DNA from 3 places in the Aliiglaciecola sp. LCG003 genome. Region 3 is predicted to be linked to each of the others. Evidence: predicted binding sites of a transcription regulator. Region 3 holds the regulator's gene; each other region holds the start of a gene.
The links. Region 3 encodes ArgR, which controls arginine synthesis, uptake and breakdown. Its sites were predicted from a motif close to ANTGAATANNTATTCANT; they were not measured.

Region 1 (6,718 bases), 1.8 Mb from region 3:
CCATCCTTTAACTTTCTACTTTATACCGAATCGTTACTTTTTTTAAGCAAAAAAGCCATCCTTTAAAGGATGGCTATTTAGACAATGGTTTAGGATAAACACAAATGTTTATCGAAACTATACTAAACAGCCCGTTGCAGTAGCATTGACTTAATCTGGCCAATCGCTTTTGTCGGGTTTAAACCTTTAGGACATACACTTACACAGTTCATTATGCCGTGGCAGCGGAACACACTAAATGCATCATCTAAGTCTGCCAAACGCTCGTCAGTTGCTGTATCACGACTGTCGATTAAGAAACGATAGGCATGCAATAGCCCTGCGGGACCGATGAACTTATCAGGGTTCCACCAAAATGATGGGCAAGATGTAGAACAACAGGCACACAATATACACTCGTAGAGACCATCTAGTTTAGCTCTTTCTTCAGGAAGCTGTAAAAATTCTCTTGAAGGCGGTTGCTTGTCATCATTGATTAGAAACGGCTTGATTTTTTCATACTGAGTATAAAATTGACTCATGTCGACAACCAAATCACGCACAACAGGTAAACCTGGTAAAGGCCTTACTGTAATTTTTCCTTTACCCAAAGCAGATAGAGGAGTGATACAGGCAAGGCCGTTCTTACCATTCATGTTTACACCGTCTGAGCCACACACACCTTCACGGCATGAGCGTCGAAATGACAATGTCGGATCTTGTTCTTTCAGGGCAATCAGTGCATCAAGCACCATCATGTCTTGCCCTTCTTCAACCTCTAGCTTGTATTCTTGCATACGAGGAGCGTTATCAACATCCGGGTTGTAACGATATACTGAAAAATTAAGTTGCATCTTCGTTACTCCAATTAATAAGTTCTGGCTTTAGGTGGGAAAGCTTCGCGTAATTTAGGTGACATATTCACCTCACGTTTCAGCATGGATTCAGACTCAGGTAAATAAACTGAGTGACATAACCAATTCGCATCATCACGATCAGGGAAGTCAAAACGACTGTGGGCACCACGGCTTTCAGTTCTAAAGTTGGCTGCGACGGCTGTACTAAATGCCGTTTCCATCAAGTTATCCAGTTCTAGACATTCAATACGCTGAGTATTGAAATCACTGCTCTTATCATCTAGACGGGCATTTTGTAAACGCTCACGGATTTCTTTCAGTTCAGCCAAACCTTCTGCCATAGCTTCACCTTCTCTGAATACTGAGAAGTTTAGCTGCATGCATTTTTGTAGGTCTTTCTTGATTTGGACTGGGTCTTCACCTTTACCAGCAGTGGAACCTTCCCAACGATTAAAGCGCACTAGTGCTTCATCTACTTCAGTTTGAGAGGCTTCACGGGATTCAATTTGATCGATTGCTTTGCCCAAATGTAAGCCAGTCGCTCTGCCAAATACTACAAGGTCAAGTAGCGAGTTGCCGCCTAGACGGTTTGCCCCATGCACAGAGACGCAAGCGATTTCACCGCAGGCAAATAATCCAGGAATAGGCTTCTCTTTGCCATCTTTGTCTATGCTGAGCGCTTGACCGTCTACGTTAGTCGGAATCCCCCCCATCATATAGTGACAGGTTGGAATAACTGGGATCGGCTCTTTAACAGGGTCAACGTGTGCAAAAGTGCGAGACAATTCAAGAATACCTGGTAGACGAGATTCAAGTACGTCTTTACCCAGATGATCTAATTTGAGTTTAAGGTGCACTCCCCAAGGGCCTTCACAACCGCGACCTTCTCGAATTTCTGTCATCATAGAGCGTGCGACTACGTCACGACCGGCCAAATCTTTAGCATTAGGCGCATAACGTTCCATGAAGCGCTCACCGTCTTTATTCAACAAGTAACCACCTTCGCCACGGCAACCTTCAGTGACCAAGGTACCTGCACCAGCGATACCAGTTGGGTGGAACTGCCACATTTCCATGTCTTGTACAGGAACACCTGCACGTAATGCCATGCCTACACCGTCACCGGTGTTAATGTGGGCATTGGTAGTTGACGCGTAGATGCGACCAGCACCACCAGTGGCTAAAACCACGGCTTTAGATTTAAAGTAAACCACTTCACCAGATTCAATATCAATAGCGGTACAACCAACTACATCACCGTCTTGGTTCTTGACCAAATCTAGTGCATACCATTCACTGAATACTTTAGTTTTGTTTTTAACATTTTGCTGATAAAGCAAATGTAATAACGCATGACCTGTTCTATCAGCTGCTGCTGCAGTACGAGCACCCTGCTCTCCGCCGAAATTCTGCGATTGACCACCGAAAGGACGTTGGTAAATTTTTCCGTTTTCGAAACGTGAAAATGGTAATCCCATGTTCTCCATTTCAATAATGGCTTCTGGACCGGTTTTGCACATATATTCAATAGCGTCTTGGTCGCCGATGTAATCAGAGCCCTTAACGGTGTCATACATATGCCATTCCCAGTTATCTTCATGGGCATTCCCTAAAGCAACAGTGATCCCGCCTTGTGCAGAAACAGTGTGAGAGCGAGTGGGAAAAACTTTAGACAACAATGCACAAGATTTGCCTGATTGAGAAATTTGTAGTGCGGCGCGCATACCTGCACCACCTGCGCCAACAACGACTGCATCGAACTCATGAACTGGAATACTCACTTAACACCCCACAAAACAAATAAACCTACCGCAACATATACAAAGGCAATAATGTTAAGTACATATTGCAACGTTGCCCGTAATCCTGGCGCTTTAACGTAATCTGTTAATATCTGCCACAAACCAATACGTACATGAAACATCACCGCGATCAGAGTCGCTAAGGTAAACACCTTCATAAACATACCTGAAAACAGATCTTGCCATACTTCGAATGTTACCGTAGGCGTGGAGATGAAAAAGTACATCATGTAAAAAGAGAATAAGGTGATGAGCAACGCTGTTGCTCGCAAGGTGACAAAGTCCTGCACACCATTACGTTTTAAACTTGCTTGATTTGTTACCATAATGCTACCCCTACTACCACGGTTAATACCAACCACAATCCGATTGTCGCTTTTGCACTGATGTCACCTGATTCAAGCTCTTCCCAATGTCCCATATCCATAATGACATGCCTGATGCCGCCAAGGATGTGATAGGTAAGGGCGGAAATGGTGCCTATAGCAACAAATTTTCCAAGAGGGCCTGACATGACGTCGGTTACCAGCGCGAATCCTTCACTGGATGATACTGAAACAGCCCATGCCCAGATCACAAAAATCATCGCGAAGAACATAGCAACGCCGGTGACTCTATGTAAAATGGAAACAATGGCTGATGGAGGAAAGCTAATTGTATTGAGTTGTAGATTTACTGGTCTTTGTTTTTTCACTTTATGTGCCTGTAATCATCGTAGGGATATTATATTTAAAAACTAAAGGATTTACCTTTAATCCATTAAATGACATTTTCTGTTCAAAACGGCTCTAAGGTTAAAGTATTGTTAATAAAACGTTAAACCTTTAACAATTAAGCATTTTCAGCGCATTTAATGCATCAAAGTATATCCAGCGTTTTGATTAATTACAATTTTTGTTCTTTATTAAAGTGTTATGAACCAAAGTTAATGTTTACATCGTATACTATTGGTCCATCATCAGAATATATATTAACCATTCACGCATTAAAATTGACTTAATGTGACTTTATAAGTACAAATAGCGACACTTTTTTTCAAGGTCGTTGAAAATATATTCATTTAACGTCTACAGAACTAGTCTGAGGAGAACATCTTATGGCAGAACAGAAAGCCATTTTAAAAGTAGGTGATAAAGAAGTAGAGCTTCCGATTTTATCGGGTACTGCTGGGAACGATGTAATTGATGTTCGTTCTTTAGGTGCGCATGGTTATTTTACTTTTGACCCTGGTTTTATGGCTACTGGTTCATGCGAATCATCCATTACCTTCATTGATGGCGCTAAGGGTGTGTTATTACATCGTGGTTACTCTATCGAAGAATTAGCCCGTGATGCTGATTATATTGAAGTGTGCTACATGTTATTACACGACAAAACGCCGACGTCTGAAGAGTATGCAGATTTTAAAAATACTATCACCCACCACACTTTGGTCCATGATCAAGTAACTAACTTCTTTAGGGGCTTTAGACGCGATGCTCATCCGATGGCAATGCTATGCGGAACAGTGGGTGCGTTAGCAAGTTTTTATCATGATGATTTAGATATTTCAGATCCGGAACAACGTCTGCGCAGTGCATACCGCTTAGTGGCTAAAATGCCCACTCTAGTGGCAATGTGTTACAAATACAGTGTTGGACAACCTTTTGTTTATCCTAAGAATAACCTTAGCTATGCAGAAAACTTCTTAAATATGATGTTCTCTGTTCCTGCAGAGGATTATGTGCTCAGCCCTGCAGTGTCCAGAGCAATGGATAGAATTTTCACACTGCATGCCGATCACGAGCAAAACGCTTCAACTTCCACCGTGCGTTTAGCTGGTTCTTCAGGTGCTAACCCTTATGCATGTATCGCTGCAGGTGTTGCCTCATTGTGGGGACCAGCCCATGGTGGCGCAAATGAAGCATGTCTAAACATGCTACAAGAGATCGGTTCAGTAGACCGTATACCTGAATTTATCGCTCGTGCTAAAGACAAGAACGACCCTTTCCGTTTAATGGGTTTTGGTCATAGGGTTTATAAAAACTTTGATCCTCGTGCAACAGTTATGCGTGAAAGTTGTCATGAAGTGTTGGAAGAACTAAAAATCGATGATCCTTTGCTAAATGTAGCGATGGAACTGGAAAGAATTGCGTTGAGCGACCCCTACTTCGCTGAGAAGAAGTTGTTCCCGAACGTTGATTTTTATTCCGGTATCATCCTCAAAGCAATTGGTATTCCAACCAATATGTTTACCTGTATTTTTGCTTTGGCAAGAACCGTAGGTTGGGTTTCTCATTGGCATGAAATGTTGAGCCAGCCCGGTCAAAAAATCGGTCGTCCTCGTCAATTATATACGGGTGAAGTACAACGTAAATATACCCCTATTAAAAAGTAATTTTTAATATCACTCACTAAAATAGCGCCAAATGGCGCTATTTTTTTCGTTGGACGTTGCATATGAATAAAGCCATCCACTGTCAAATTCTCGGATATGCCGGACTCATCCCATTTATATTACTGCCTTTTTTGACCGTTTGGGGCACAGTATCCTTCTTCGAAGGAGTGAGCTTCTTCAACCAATACTCCGTCATCATTTTGTCATTTCTTGGCGGTGTATTGTGGCAGGATGCAATCCGTTTCGATAAATCTAGCTCACAGTTGTACATTGCCATGCTACCGAGTCTAATCGGCTGGTTTGCCCTAGCATTACTACCGGCAATGAATGTACTTTGGGTACTACTGTGTTGCTATCTACTGGTGTTGATTTACGAATTTAGTGTAATGGATCAGCAAGTTTGGTATCGCTCATTACGAATACGCTTAACTGCCATCAGTATGGGTGGGCATTTGATGATGATTTGGCTGCTTTATACTGGTTTCTAAGCTGCTGGCCGCAGAACTTGAGCTAAGTAGCAATCAACTCAAAAGCTGACTGCTACTTGATTTAGTTAAGCGCGGATAAGATCTAGCAGCTCTTTGGTTTTCTGCTCCATCAAGGGGATATCTCCACGAGACTCCACATTAAGACGAATAACAGGTTCGGTGTTTGATTTACGCAAATTAAAGCGCCAATTACCAAACTCTAAGCCTACGCCATCGGTATTATCGATCACGCTGGCGTGAGGTTGATATGCGTCGATAACTCTTTTCAAAGCGGCATCCGCATCACTCAGCAAACTATTTATTTCACCAGAAGAGGGAAACGCTGCAATACGCTGTTTCACCAGCTCAGACAAAGATCGGCCAGAAGTACAGAGTAACTCAGCCACCAACAACCAAGGGATCATGCCAGAATCGCAATATGCGAAATCACGGAAATAATGGTGAGCACTCATTTCACCGCCATATACGGCATCCTCAGCGCGCATCCGCTCTTTGATAAACGCATGGCCGGTTTTACTTTTTATCGGTGTACCACCGCCAGCTTGCACGATATCTTCAGTATTCCAGTAAACTCTGGGGTCGTAAATGATCTTACTGTTGCTATCTTTATCTAAAAAGGCTTTGGCCAGCAGGCCGACAATATAATAACCTTCAACAAAATCGCCTTTTTCATCAAACAAGAAACACCGGTCAAAATCACCATCCCAAGCAATTCCCATATGAGCCTTATTATTGATCACAGCATTAGCCGTGTCCGCGCGGCTCTCCGGTAGCAATGGATTCGGAATACCATGTGGGAAGTCGCCATTGGCTTGATGATGCACTTTAATAATTTCTATCGGGATACCATGGGCAATCAGTTGCTGTTCAATTGCATCAAGCGCATCTCCTGCAGCACCATTACCAGCATTGACCACTAATTTGAGTGGCTTAAATTTGGCCAAGTCCACGTAAGATAACATATGTTCAACATATGCTGGCATGCAAGACTTAATGGTGTAGTGGCCTGTATCAGCCAATTTAGCCACAGTGACACTGCCCTGCCCTTTAAGAAATGCTTCATCTGAAGCAATTTTTTCAGCGTAAAATGCTAAGCGTGCATCAACGTCAGACTGTTCGAATTGCTCGGCAATATCTTTAATTGCAAACAACCCGGTGTCACCACTGATGGGTCGGGAGCCGGCCTTAACCAGTTTCATGCCGTTGTAATCAATT
Region 2 (6,718 bases), 1.4 Mb from region 3:
GCCAAAACCGAATGCTTTATATGAACCATTGAAATATATTTCACCAAAATTTGAGTCTTCGAAACCATCAGCTGGATACGCATAATAAATATAACCAACGTCATAGCCGAACTCTCCTGACTCACCACCGTAACCTAAATAATAGTCATTTTCAGTTCCACTTCCATCACCGAAGTCTATGCTACCAATCCAAGTACCTGCATAAAAACCACTTTCGTGAGAATAATCTATACCACCAGAAACGGAAACATCGTCTGAACTCTGGCTTACACCGCGCCAAAGATAGTTGCTAGTAACACCTACATTTGCTTCCACATCAGCTAAAGCAACTGAGCTGACGCTTGATGCAGATAAGACAGCAATAGCTATGGCCGCTAATTTGATTGATTTCATATGTGTTCTCCAATTATTAAAGTATTTTATATTTTTTAATTATTATTCAGGAAGTTATGTCGTTACCTTTTAAAGGCAATTCTAGTGCCGCTAATATCACTAGCCATCAATTACATGCAACCGTTTGAAAATTAAGGAATTAAAGGTGATTAGTAAGATTGAAGAACTGAAGGAGAAATATCTTAACTAGACTCTTTCGCACCACAATAAATCTTTAGCACCAATATGGTGCGGCGGTTTTTCTTTAGTCATCCAGCCTTTTTCGGTAAAGTTAACCGAATAAACAAATGGAGAAACATATGCAGCCTTTTTTGATCGCCCCTTCAATTCTATCCGCGAATTTTGCTCGACTGGGAGATGAAGTAGATAAGGTAATTGATGCAGGAGCCGATTTAATCCATTTCGACGTTATGGACAATCACTATGTGCCAAACCTCACAATAGGTCCAATGATTTGCCAATCACTCGTCAAGCATGGCGTTTCAAAGCCCATAGACGTGCATTTAATGGTAGAACCGGTTGATACTATGATTGAAGGTTTTGCAGAAGCAGGGGCAAGTCGGATCAGCTTCCATCCCGAAGCAAGTAAACATGTCGATAGAAGTATCCAATTGATACTCGATCATAATTGCGAAGCAGGACTAGTTCTCAACCCTGCGACATCTCTCGATTGTGTAGAGTATGTTTTGGAAAAGTTGGACTTTGTGTTAATTATGTCTGTTAACCCTGGTTTTGGGGGGCAACAGTTTATACCCTCCACATTACATAAAATTAAAAGATTGCGACAATTAATACGGCAATCTGGGAAAGAAATTCGAATTGAAATTGACGGCGGCGTAAAAGTCGATAATATTCGCAGCATCGCGGAGGCCGGAGCCGATACTTTTGTAGCCGGATCAGCCATTTTTAATCAAACTGACTACAAGACTGTCATTGATAATATGCGTAGCGAATTGGCTAAAGTCCATTCAGTCTAATTTTCCAAACACTCAGTATTACAAGAAGATATTTATCATTATGAACAAACCAATCGTACTAAGCGGATGCCAACCTTCTGGCCAACTCACCATCGGTAATTATATGGGTGCGTTGAGACAATGGGTCAATATGCAACAGGATCACGATTGTTTGTATATGTTAGTGGATTTGCATGCGATCACTGTACGCCAAGACCCCAAAGCGCTATACGAAGCTTGTCTCGATGGCCTGTCACTTTACATAGCGTGCGGGATTGATCCTGAACAAAGTACCATCTTCATACAATCTCATGTCCCTGAACATGCACAGTTGGCTTGGATATTGAATTGTTATACACAAATGGGTGAATTGAATCGTATGACTCAGTTCAAAGATAAGTCAGCCAAAAACGTCACCAATATCAATGTCGGCCTTTATAGCTATCCGGTATTACAAGCGGCAGATATCTTGGCCTATCAGGCGAATCATGTTCCTGTAGGTGAAGATCAAAAGCAACATCTGGAATTGACTCGTGATATCGCAACGAGATTTAACAATTTGTATGGCGAAGTCCTCACCATTCCGGATCCGTTTATTCCAGAATTCGGCGCTCGAATAATGAGTCTGCAAGAACCGAATAAGAAAATGTCTAAATCCGATACTAATCCCAATAATTTTGTCGGTTTACTAGAAGATAGTAAAAAAATCAGTAAAAAAATTAAACGAGCGGTTACTGATTCCGATGAAAAAGCGCGCATCTACTATGATGTGGCGGAGAAACCAGGTGTGTCTAACTTACTGACGTTACTATCTTGTGCCACAGGTGAAAGTATAGAAACTCTTGTTCCAGCATATGAGGACAAGATGTACGGTCATTTGAAAGGTGATGTTGCAGATGCTGTTGTAGCGCTGTTGGAGCCTATCCAAACAAGATACCATCAACTTCGTTCGGACCGTGCGCATTTGGACCAAATCATGCGAAGCGGCGCGGAAAAAGCCAGCGAAAGAGCATCAAAGACACTTAAAAAAGTATATGAGGCGGTTGGTTTTATAGCTAAGCCTTAGCTAACACCCTTTTTATGTTGCTACTGATTGATAATTACGATTCATTTACGCACAATCTTGCCCGTTACTTTCGGGAACTCGGAGCGACGGTCAAGGTTGTAAGAAATGATAAGCTAAGCTGTACTGAAATTTCCCGCTTAGCGCCGCAGCAGCTTGTTTTTTCGCCTGGTCCATGTACCCCAAATGACGCAGGTATTACTTTGGAAGCAATCGATAAGTTCGCTGGCAAAATCCCCATGTTGGGAGTGTGTCTCGGACATCAGGCAATCGGCCAAGTGTTTGGTGCTAAAGTTGAAGTCGCGGAAAATATAATGCACGGTAAAACTTCAAATGTAAACCACTCAGGCTCGGCATTATTTGACAATGTGAATAACCCGTTTGAAGCGACCCGATATCATTCTCTAATCTTAGAAAAGAATAGTATTCCTAGCGAGTTTTCAATGACGGCTTGGTGCAATGGAAAGTTCGGAGTTGAACCAATGGCCATTGAACACAAAGAGATGCCCGTGATGGGAGTGCAATTTCACCCAGAATCATTATTAACAAGATCTGGGCATCAGATATTGTCAAACTTTTTGTATTTATCCAACACGTGGGTGATGAGATGGACGCTCCCCAATACGGCGTCAATGCGCCAAAATAGTAGTTCTTAAACAAGACTATTTACATAGGGAACGTCCAATATGAAGCTTAAAACAATTACCATCGATTTGGCAAAGACTGTATTTCAAGTGTGCGGAGTAAATGAACATATTAAACCGCAATTTAATAAGAAATTAAAACGGACTGAGCTACTTGATTTTATGCGCCAACAACCACCTACGTTGGTGGTGATGGAAGCCTGTTATTCATCGCATTACTGGGGGCGTGAAATTGCTAAATTAGGTCATGATACCAAGCTTATACCAGCCCAACATGTCACGCCTTTTGTGCGAGGCAACAAGAATGACCATAACGATGCTTTTGCCATAGCAGAAGCCAGCCAGCGCTCACATATCCGCTTTGTCCCCGTAAAATCTGAGCAACAGCAAGAAATTAATTGCTTGCATCGAATTCGAGAGCGCTTAATTAGAAACAAAACGGCCCTGAGTAACCAGATACGCGGGTTGTTAAGTGAATTTGGGGTAATATTTCCTTGTGGCCACGTGGCCTTGTGTGCAGGATTAGCCCAAGTAATTGATAGCGAACAACGCAGTAACCAGTTGAGAACCATGATGCGCGCGTTAAAGGCAGAATATGAAGACACACGCTCTCGCATCAAGGCCATTGAGCAGCAATTGCATCACTTTGTTAATAACAGTGAAAGTGGCAAAATATTGCTCAGCATCCCAGGGATTGGTTTCATTAATGCCTCAGCGTTTTTAGCCGCCATTGATAAAGGCCAGGCGTTTAATAATCCCAAAGAATTTGCCGTGTGGTTAGGGCTGACGCCTAAACAACACGCCTCAGGCAATATCAGTAAGATGGGCGGCATTACCAAACGCGGAGACCGTTATTTACGTAAACAACTGGTACATGGTGCGCGGTCTGTCGTGAGTCGTGCCGCGCAAAGAACTGATCCGTTATCACTGTGGGCCACTAAACTTCGCGTTACCAAGCCGTTTAATAAAGTGGCAGTCGCCGTCGCCCATCGTTTAGCACGTTTAATCTGGATATTGCTCACACGTCAGGAGCACTATCGCGTTACGTCCTCACAAGTGAGCGCATAACATGAATCACTTTACGTTATCCCTGTCGAGCTCAATTCCGTGTAGGACAAAGGCACCAAGCCTGTGTGGGTGTTGTGGAAGGCAAGACACGGGATAACACTTACTTTACCTACCCCGCTTAGTCATAAAATGATGAAGAAAACGGTCTACCTACCTCATCAAAGCCAGACTTAGACACGGATAACAATCCGACTGGGTGTTTTTAGGCGATAAGGTTCGGAGTTCATCAGAGGCCAGCGTTGATTAAACCAACGCTAATAAAGAGCCTGAATATATGTCAGAACTAAGCCATTTTAGACTGCCTTCAAGACAACAGACTAGCGGTAATAGAATAGTAAAAACGTAATTCGTGCAGAAAATCAGCACGAAGGGGCAATTAGTACGTTGACATCAGGGGAGCGTCCATATATGTCCTGAGATAAACATGAGTTTCACGTTGTAACAGAAAATATCAAGCTAGATGAAACAAGACCTTGTTGCCCAACTTTCATATTCCTAAAGACGCCATGTGTATACTGAAAACCCCGTCTTTGGGTCAGTTATATGTTGAATCTTAGCACTTGCACCTTTTTTTAGGTCATTTGGTTGCATTTATTTCACATAATCATGCAAGCAAGTGATTAAAGGATTCAGCGCTTATTTAAATAGAATACATAGTTTTGTGACACCCATGTTGTTATCAGGACACCCACCTTAAATTCCAACACACTTCGAATTTCATCTAATCTAATGTTCTATATGATTACAGTATTCAGCCCTCTTCTTATGGCTGATGCTCTAAACCTAAGCATTTTATAAGCCTTGGTATCATCGTAATAACATGGGTGTCATGTTATTAACATGGGTGTCAACTTAATAAGATGGGTGTCCTGATATAAACATGGGTGTCACGTTATGAGAAAAAGCATCAAGCTAGATTAAATAGTTATTCACATTTCCTGCAAATTTAGCGGAACCCCTTTATTATTAAGGGATTCCGCCTGTTTTACTAGAGACAATTTGTTTAAAATCTGACACAATGCGCAGTCAAAATTGGTCCCCTAAAGACCATTGATACCCGATAATAGTGATGATGTTGTAGAAACAACCTTCATTGGCAAGTAATTTAAGTGAGGTAACAAATGCAAGTAACTCGTGATACGTTTGATGAAGTAATGGTCCCTAACTACAATCCTGCTGCGTTGGTGCCAGTCAAAGGCGAAGGCTCTCGTGTTTGGGATCAAGATGGCAATGAATATATCGATTTTGCTGGCGGTATTGCGGTTAATGTCTTGGGTCATTGTCATCCTGAGTTAGTTGCGGCGCTTAAAGAGCAAGGCGAAAAACTTTGGCATTTGAGCAATGTATTCACTAATGAGCCAGCCTTGCGTCTAGCTAAAAAGTTAACCAACGCCACGTTTGCTGAACGTGTTTATTTTGCAAACTCAGGCGCAGAAGCGAATGAAGCTGCACTTAAATTAGCTCGTCGGTATGCAATAGAACATTTCGGCGAAGAAAAGAATCAAATTATTTCCTTTAACCAAGGGTTTCACGGTCGTACATTCTTCACCGTAACCGTTGGTGGCCAAGCTGCCTATTCTGATGGGTTCGGTCCTAAGCCTGGAGCAATTCAACACGTTGATTACAACGATTTATCAGCTCTAGAAGCTATCATGTCAGACAAAACCTGTGCTGTTATGATGGAGCCATTGCAAGGTGAAGGCGGTATTATTAGCCCGACTCAAGAATTTGTTGAAGGCGTTCGCGCACTATGTGACAAGCACAATGCCTTATTGATTTTTGACGAAGTCCAATCGGGTGTGGGTCGTACAGGTCATTTATATGCTTATATGGGTTTAGGCGTTACTCCTGACATCCTAACCTCGGCTAAGGCACTAGGCGGCGGATTCCCAATCGGCGCTATGCTTACCACAGCCAAGATTGCTGCAAGTTTAAAACCTGGTACCCACGGCAGTACATATGGAGGCAACCCTTTAGCTTGTGCTGTTGCAGAAAGAGCCCTTGATATTGTTAATCAGCCAGAGGTACTAGAAGGCGTGTTTCGAAAAGAACAGCTTTTCCGTGATGGCTTACAGGCAATTAATGACAAATATCATGTTTTCGATGAAGTGCGCGGCAAAGGCTTGTTATTAGGCTGTGCGCTAAATGAAAAATACAAAGGTCGGGCACGGGATTTTCTTAACGCTGCTACCCAACACAAATTAATGTGTTTGATTGCCGGTGCTAACGTGGTTCGTTTTGCGCCCTCATTAGTTATACCTGATGCAGACATTAAGCAAGGCTTAGAACGATTCGAACTAGCGGTAGCGCAGGTCGTAGGCGAATAACTTCGCAGTTAATTATGAAGAGCATTCAAATATGAAAGTGATCCGTCCTATCGCATCAAAAGACTATTCAGCGCTGCATAGCATCGCTGTTGAGTCCGGTATTGGCTTTACGTCTCTACCGGTAAACGAAGACTTATTACGTAGCAAGATTGAACGCTCAGAAGCGTCGTTCTTGCAGACGGTCACTGAACCAAGTAGCGAGAGCTATCTGTTTGTTATGGAAGACACTGAGACCGGAGAAGTAGTCGGCACCAGTGGTATAGAAGC
Region 3 (6,718 bases):
AGCAGCTCAAAAGTTTATTCCAAGAGCTAGAAAACGATGACTTGCTGACCATTGGTCGCGCATTCTCACAATTTCTCAACTTAGCTAATATTGCCGAGCAAGAATTTAATAGCATCACCACTGAAGATGACCCTGTCAGTGTGCTGTTTAGTCATCTTGAATCGGCTGATATTGAACAGGACAAGTTTGCATCCGCCTTTGAGCAACTTAAAATTGATTTGGTCCTAACGGCGCACCCCACAGAGGTGACACGTCGCACCCTTATTCATAAACACAGCGAGTTGGCGCGCTGTCTTCGCAAAATGCATCAAAGTTACTTGTCAGCACAAGAGCGTGAGGAGGTTGAAACCCGCATCGCTGATTTAATCAGCCAAGCGTGGCATACCGAGGAAATTCGTACCATCCGCCCTACTCCTGTGGATGAGGCTCGTTGGGGTTTTTCAGTAATTGAAAACTCCTTGTGGGACGCGGTTCCTGCCTTTATTCGCTCGCTGGACGCCAAGGTACAACAGCAATTTAATCTATCCTTACCGATTGATGCATCACCAGTGCAATTTAGTTCGTGGATGGGTGGGGATCGTGATGGTAATCCGAATGTGACATCAGAAGTGACCCAACAGGTATTACTACTGGCGCGCAAATGCGCTGCGAGACTATTTGCTAAGGATATCGACCGCTTGCAGGTTGAGTTGTCAATGTCTGACTGTGATCAGGCGTTTCGAGATAAAGTAGGTCAAGATGCCCGCGAACCCTACAGAGCCTTGTTAAGACCACTGCTAAATCGTTTGCGGGCCACCCAAGAAGGAATCGGCGAACATCTTGCTCATAAACCGGTGGATTCATCGTCATGGATAAGCTGTCAGGAAGATTTACTTGAACCCTTGCTCGATTGTTATCGTTCACTGCATGCCTGCGGTATGCAAAAGATTGCAGATGGCATGCTGTTGGATTCAATCCGTCGTGTGCACTGCTTTGGCGTACATTTGCTAAAGCTTGATATTCGTCAAGATTCTGAACGCCACGCTGACGTATTTGGCGAGCTAACTCGCTATTTCGGAATGGGTGATTACAGTAATTGGAATGAGCAAGATAAACAGGCTTTTTTGCTGCGTGAATTAGGCTCCAAAAGACCATTAATACCTTCTAATTGGCAACCGTCTGCAGATGTGCAAGAAGTCTTGGATACCTGCAAAGTCATCTCACAAAATAGTCAGCAAGGTTTTGGCATTTATATCATTTCTATGGCGAGCCAACCGTCCGATGTATTGGCCGTGCAACTGCTGTTGAAGGAATCCCAAGTCGATTGGCCTATGCCGGTCGCGCCGCTGTTTGAAACCCTAGACGACTTAAACAACGCACCAAAGGTGATGCGCGAACTCTTTAATATTGATTGGTATCGTGGATATATTCAAGGTACCCAATTTGTCATGATCGGTTATTCAGATTCGGCCAAAGATGCAGGGGCATTAGCCGCTGGTTGGGCACAATATGAGTCTCAAGAATCTTTGGTCCAATTAGCCGAAGAGTACAATACCAAATTGACTCTTTTTCATGGTCGCGGCGGCACCATTGGGCGAGGCGGACTGCCCGCTCACGCGGCGATTCATTCCCAACCACCTGGCTCACTCAGTGGCGGTTTCAGAGTCACCGAACAAGGTGAGACTATTCGTTACAAATTTGGTATGGCTGAATTGGCTAAGAACAGCCTTGGGATCTATGCAAGTGCAATTCTTGAAGCCATATTATTTCCCCCCCCAAAACCTAAGCAAGATTGGCGCGATGCTATCACTTTGATGGCTGAAGCCGGCAGAGATAATTATCGTCAAACTGTGCGCCATGATGAAAATTTTGTGCCCTATTTTAGAGTCGCAACCCCTGAGCAAGAATTAGGTAAATTACCCTTAGGTAGTCGTCCTGCCAAGCGTAAACCCACTGGTGGGATCGAGAGTCTTCGTGCCATACCCTGGATTTTCGCTTGGGCGCAAACCCGTTTAGTCTTGCCCTCATGGTTGGGCGTGATGAAAGCCGTACAAAGTGCCCAGCAAGCCGGTCATCAAGAAGTAATCGATGACATGTTACAAAACTGGCCATTCTTTCACTCCCGCTTGTCTATGCTCGACATGGTGTTTAACAAAGCAGATGCCCGTATCAGCGAAGAGTATGATCATCGACTTGTTCCTGAGCAATTGCAGCACTTTGGTGAGTCGTTGCGTGAGGAGTTAGCCGACAGCATAGAATTACTCATGTCGCTGTTGAAGCAACAAAGTGTAATGGAGTCAGATCCAAAAGGTAAAGAATCCATGAGTATTCGCGCTGGATATTTGCAACCCCTGCACTTTCTGCAAATCGAACTGCTCAGCCGTATTCGTAAATTATCTGATGAGCAACATGATGCAACTTTAGAACGGGCGATGATGGTTGCGATTACCGGAATTGCCGTAGGAATGCGTAATACAGGTTAAAAAATAATGCTATAATGTTCACATGGGTCGACTAGGATTTGCTGGTCGGCCCACTCAAAATATTAACGTTTAGTAGGTTTAGTAGTAATGAAATTCCCCGGTCATGGACAACTAAGTGCCATTTGTGAAAACAATATATTAGTTATCGAAGGCACAGGTCCGTGGAATATCGAAATGCTCAGTTCAACGGATGAAGAAGCTACAAAAATGCTACAGGAGCTCTATTTGCAGCCCTGGGCAGTGTTAGCTATTATGCACGGCAACAGTACGTTTTTGCCCGATGCGGCCAAAAAACTGCAACAAATTATACGCCAAGAGAAAACCCATAATAGAGTTGCTACTGCTATTATTGTCACCTATACGGCTCACCCTTCATTCAGTAAGGCACATCTTGCCAGCATATATCAGCTAGCGGGCGAGACCTTTGAATTTTTCACCAACAAAGAAGCCGCGATGGATTGGCTTACACGACAACTGTGCTCCCCCGAAAACAAAAAAACCAGCTGAGTAAAAACTGCAACTGGTTTATTTTAAATTTATTGTTTAGCTAAGATTAGCCATTTACAAACTTCACACCTAGTTCAATATCACCACGCAAGCCTTCAAGCATAGATTCTTTTGCTTTTTGCTCAAAATCACTTAGCTCTCCATAAGGTAGAATTTCTTCTACACCGTTAGGACCTAATCGAACAGGATGTGAGAAGAAAGCGGCATCAGCACTATTGGTTTCAACATAAGTGTACTCTACTACGTTGTCACCTTTCATTGCTGCGACTAAAGATAAACAGAATCGTGCTGCTGCCTGTCCCATAGAAAGCGTTGCAGACCCGCCGCCGGCTTTCGCTTCAACCACTTCAGTACCCGCGTTTTGAATACGGTGAGTAAGGCTTGCCACTTCTTCATCACTGAAAGATACACCTTCAACCTGAGAAAGAAGAGGAAGAATCGTGGTGCCTGAGTGACCGCCGATAACCGGGACATGCACACTTGCTGTGTTCAAGCCTTTAAGTTCAGCAACAAATGTTTCCGCGCGGATCACATCAAGGGTAGTCACACCAAACAATTTGTTTTTATTGTAAACGCCTTTTGCCTTCAATGTTTCAGCAGCAATTGCAACTGTAGTATTAACTGGGTTGGTAATAATACAAGTACAAGCTTCAGGGCAATTATCTGCGATACCTTCAACCAGATTCTTAACAATGCCAGCATTGATATTGAATAAGTCAGAACGATCCATACCAGGCTTACGGGGAACGCCTGCAGGAATCAATACGATGTCAGAACCGTTTAACGCTTGCGCTAAGTCATCTTTGCCAAAACCTTCAACTTTAACGTCGGTAGGAATATGACTAAGGTCAACGGCAACGCCTGGAACGACAGGGGCAACATCATATAATGCTAATTCAGATCCTGCTGGTAACTGGGTTTTTAATAATAGAGAAAGGGCCTGACCTATACCGCCTGCAGCACCTAATACCGTTACTTTCATAGTTGTCTCCTGTGGGAACGTTAAGAATGACGGCAAACACTAATGCAAGCCATCAAAAAATACAATTTATACCTAATAAAAAGGCTATATATGGGCACTATACTCAGTATTCAACATAATGATTAAGTCCTAATTAAATCAGCTTATAACAAGCTGGTTTAAAAACAGCGAAATCAATAAGGCACTTCGTGCTTTCGACACCCATAAGATTGTGTCAAACTATAGCAGCTAAATATGAGGGTGGCATGTCAAATAATAAACAAGAAGAATTAATCAAAGCATTTAAAGATATTTTAAAAGCAGAAAGCTTTGGTTCCCAAGGGGGCATCGTAGACGCTCTCAAACAGCAAAACTTTGGTAGCATTAGTCAATCTAAAGTCTCTAGGATGCTCAGTAAATTTGGCGCTGTACGGACTCGCAACGCACGTGGCGATATGGTTTATTGTTTGCCACCAGAGATGGGCATGCCAACCGCTAAAAGTCCCCTTAGGCAGTTGGTACTCGATGTGGTGCACAATAATGTTATGGTTATTATCCGCACCAGTCCTGGCGCTGCTCAGTTGATTGCTAGATTGCTTGACTCATTGAGCCAAAAAGATGGGGTATTGGGCACCATAGCAGGAGACGATACGATTTTCATTGCCCCTGCTGATGTTAGCAATATCGAAGATACCCTACAAAGAGTAGTAGCCTTGTTCGACAACGTATAACTATCACAAAATGAACCGCTGGAGTTAATTCACTCCAGCACCTTAACGTCTGCCCACACAAGTCGATGATCCGAAGATGATTGTCGATCTTTAATCAAGTTGTAATCTGCACTGTTTGTACCCGGCCAGAATATCCCTGCATCCACCGCCTTCAACCCCGCTTTAGAAGGCAGCACATAATCTACCTGTAAACCCCATTGCGCAGTATGCAGGCTTGCAAACGGATTTTCAGGCCGCAGTAACTGACCGGACTGATTGACTGGCATAGAGTACTGCGCAACAGCAGAGTGCTGTAGTAAAGCTTTTATGCTTGAGCCAAATCTATCCCCTTCATGCTCAGAAGCATTTAAATCGCCTAACAGCACAAATCGACTACCCCTAAATCCACCTCGCTTACCTTGGTCATCGTAAATATACTCTGCACGCTTAGCAGCCGATAAATAATCGACCCAAAAACGGATCTCATCATGGTTACGTTTACCATTGCGATTTTCAGGCCCGTCAAAGACTGGCGGTGTGGGATGGCTGGCGAGTATGTGTAAAACTTGGCCATTGATATTAATCGGCACATCCCAGTGGGATTTCGAGGATAGACGCATTACTTGCTTTGCAGCTTCGCTATACCATGGCGTTCCATCAGCGGCCTTAATACTAGGCAGTAGACCCTCAGGCATATCTTTCCATAAGAAGTACAGGAAAGTTCTTACTTGCTTATCATCTATAGGGAATTTGCTTAGTAGTAGCATACCGTATTGACCAGGATATTGACCATAGCCAAAGGCATCTTGACCTGCTGACTCAACCTTTGCATCATGATTTAAGTCTTGACCACTAGGTACACCGGTATTAACCGCTGCCGTATAATAATACCGATAGTCAATCGCTTGTGCCTCGCCTTGGGAGACATTCAGGTAATTACGGATAAAGGCTAACACGCCCTTGTTAGCGTCAGGTATATAATCAAACTCGTTGAGCAGCAGTATATCCGGTCGCACCCGCTGAATAATTTGCGCAATATTTTTAATCTGTTGATGCTTACCGCTAGCTAATTGCTTTGTCAGCGCTAGCGGGTCAAGGGTTTGTCCTGTTTCAACATAATTACCCGCCTCCATGCTGACATTAAAGGTAGCAACTCGGATTGTTTCAGCCTGGCTTGATGTCATAGTAATTAGTAGTCCCAAGCTAATCAGTAAATATTTTTTCATGGTGATCTCCCATAAAAAAAGCCGGTCACTAGGACCGGCTTTGTCATTCTAATCAAACATTAGAAGTTATATTTAACACCTAAACGTACTTCCCAAAGTGAACCTGTAGCAAATGCAGATTCATTGGCAACATTAGGGTTAACGTCTGAGTAGGTATAAGTACCGTCATCGTTCAGTTCAGCTTCAACAACAGATGCTGTGTTGAAAGGACCGCGACGTTGGATTCCCCAATCACTGTTTAACATATTCCCTAGGTTCTTGATAACTAGGAATGCGTTAGCATTGTGACCGTCGAAGAAACCAGGAAGGTCCTGATCGATTCTGAAATCGACACGTGTCGCCCAGCTAGATGTAGCTGAGTTTCTTGGTACGATTTGTCCTCGGTAACCTTCTAAACCAGCACTTGCTATAAAGGCATCAAAATCTTGCTGAACAGCAGCAGATTCAAAAGTCACTTTAGAGCCGTACTCATCCATAGTTGGTACATATAACAATGAACGGTAATCCGCTAAGTCAGTACCAGCTTGGAAATTATCAAAGGAGTAAGAGAAGTTACGACCTGCTTTACGGTTAGCAAACATTGAGAAACGTGTTTTATAGCCGTCAACAAACTCAGCTGAATAACGTAAGCTAAGTGTAAAGTTGTGCGGGATCTCGTAGTTTGAAGTACCAACACCAGGATCATTCTGATCAGATACAGCAATATTGGTGAAGTTAGAGTAAGCAACAGAACTTGTCATAGGGTTGTAATCCTCTGACTCGTTGTATGCATAACCAAACTGAACGTCTAGACCGAAATCATACTCTTTTTTCACAGCGAAAGAGATTGTAGTTGAACTACCATCTGCTTTT

Region 1: gltA (citrate synthase) is a predicted target of ArgR. The motif match lies at 3,682-3,699, and genes of this name have one in related genera.
Region 2: QR722_RS02885 (aspartate aminotransferase family protein) is a predicted target of ArgR. The motif match lies at 5,041-5,058, and genes of this name have one in related genera.

The regions. Positions count from the first base shown of each region.
Region 1 covers NZ_CP128185.1:1,873,248-1,879,965, reverse strand. The annotation lists gene QR722_RS08050 (succinate dehydrogenase iron-sulfur subunit) at 123-833, opposite strand; gene sdhA (succinate dehydrogenase flavoprotein subunit) at 848-2,617, opposite strand; gene sdhD (succinate dehydrogenase, hydrophobic membrane anchor protein) at 2,614-2,964, opposite strand; gene sdhC (succinate dehydrogenase, cytochrome b556 subunit) at 2,958-3,332, opposite strand; gene gltA (citrate synthase) at 3,735-5,015, shown strand; gene QR722_RS08025 (DUF3429 domain-containing protein) at 5,078-5,503, shown strand; gene QR722_RS08020 (phosphohexomutase domain-containing protein) at 5,569-6,718, opposite strand, start outside.
Region 2 covers NZ_CP128185.1:685,366-692,083, reverse strand. The annotation lists gene QR722_RS02910 (TorF family putative porin) at 1-393, opposite strand, end outside; gene rpe (ribulose-phosphate 3-epimerase) at 693-1,370, shown strand; gene trpS (tryptophan--tRNA ligase) at 1,411-2,415, shown strand; gene QR722_RS02895 (anthranilate synthase component II) at 2,430-3,068, shown strand; gene QR722_RS02890 (IS110 family RNA-guided transposase) at 3,099-4,124, shown strand; gene QR722_RS02885 (aspartate aminotransferase family protein) at 5,246-6,451, shown strand; gene astA (arginine N-succinyltransferase) at 6,483-6,718, shown strand, end outside.
Region 3 covers NZ_CP128185.1:3,653,237-3,659,954, forward strand. The annotation lists gene ppc (phosphoenolpyruvate carboxylase) at 1-2,462, shown strand, start outside; gene QR722_RS15890 (hypothetical protein) at 2,550-2,969, shown strand; gene mdh (malate dehydrogenase) at 3,016-3,951, opposite strand; gene argR (transcriptional regulator ArgR) at 4,197-4,661, shown strand; gene QR722_RS15905 (endonuclease/exonuclease/phosphatase family protein) at 4,691-5,866, opposite strand; gene QR722_RS15910 (TonB-dependent receptor) at 5,926-6,718, opposite strand, start outside.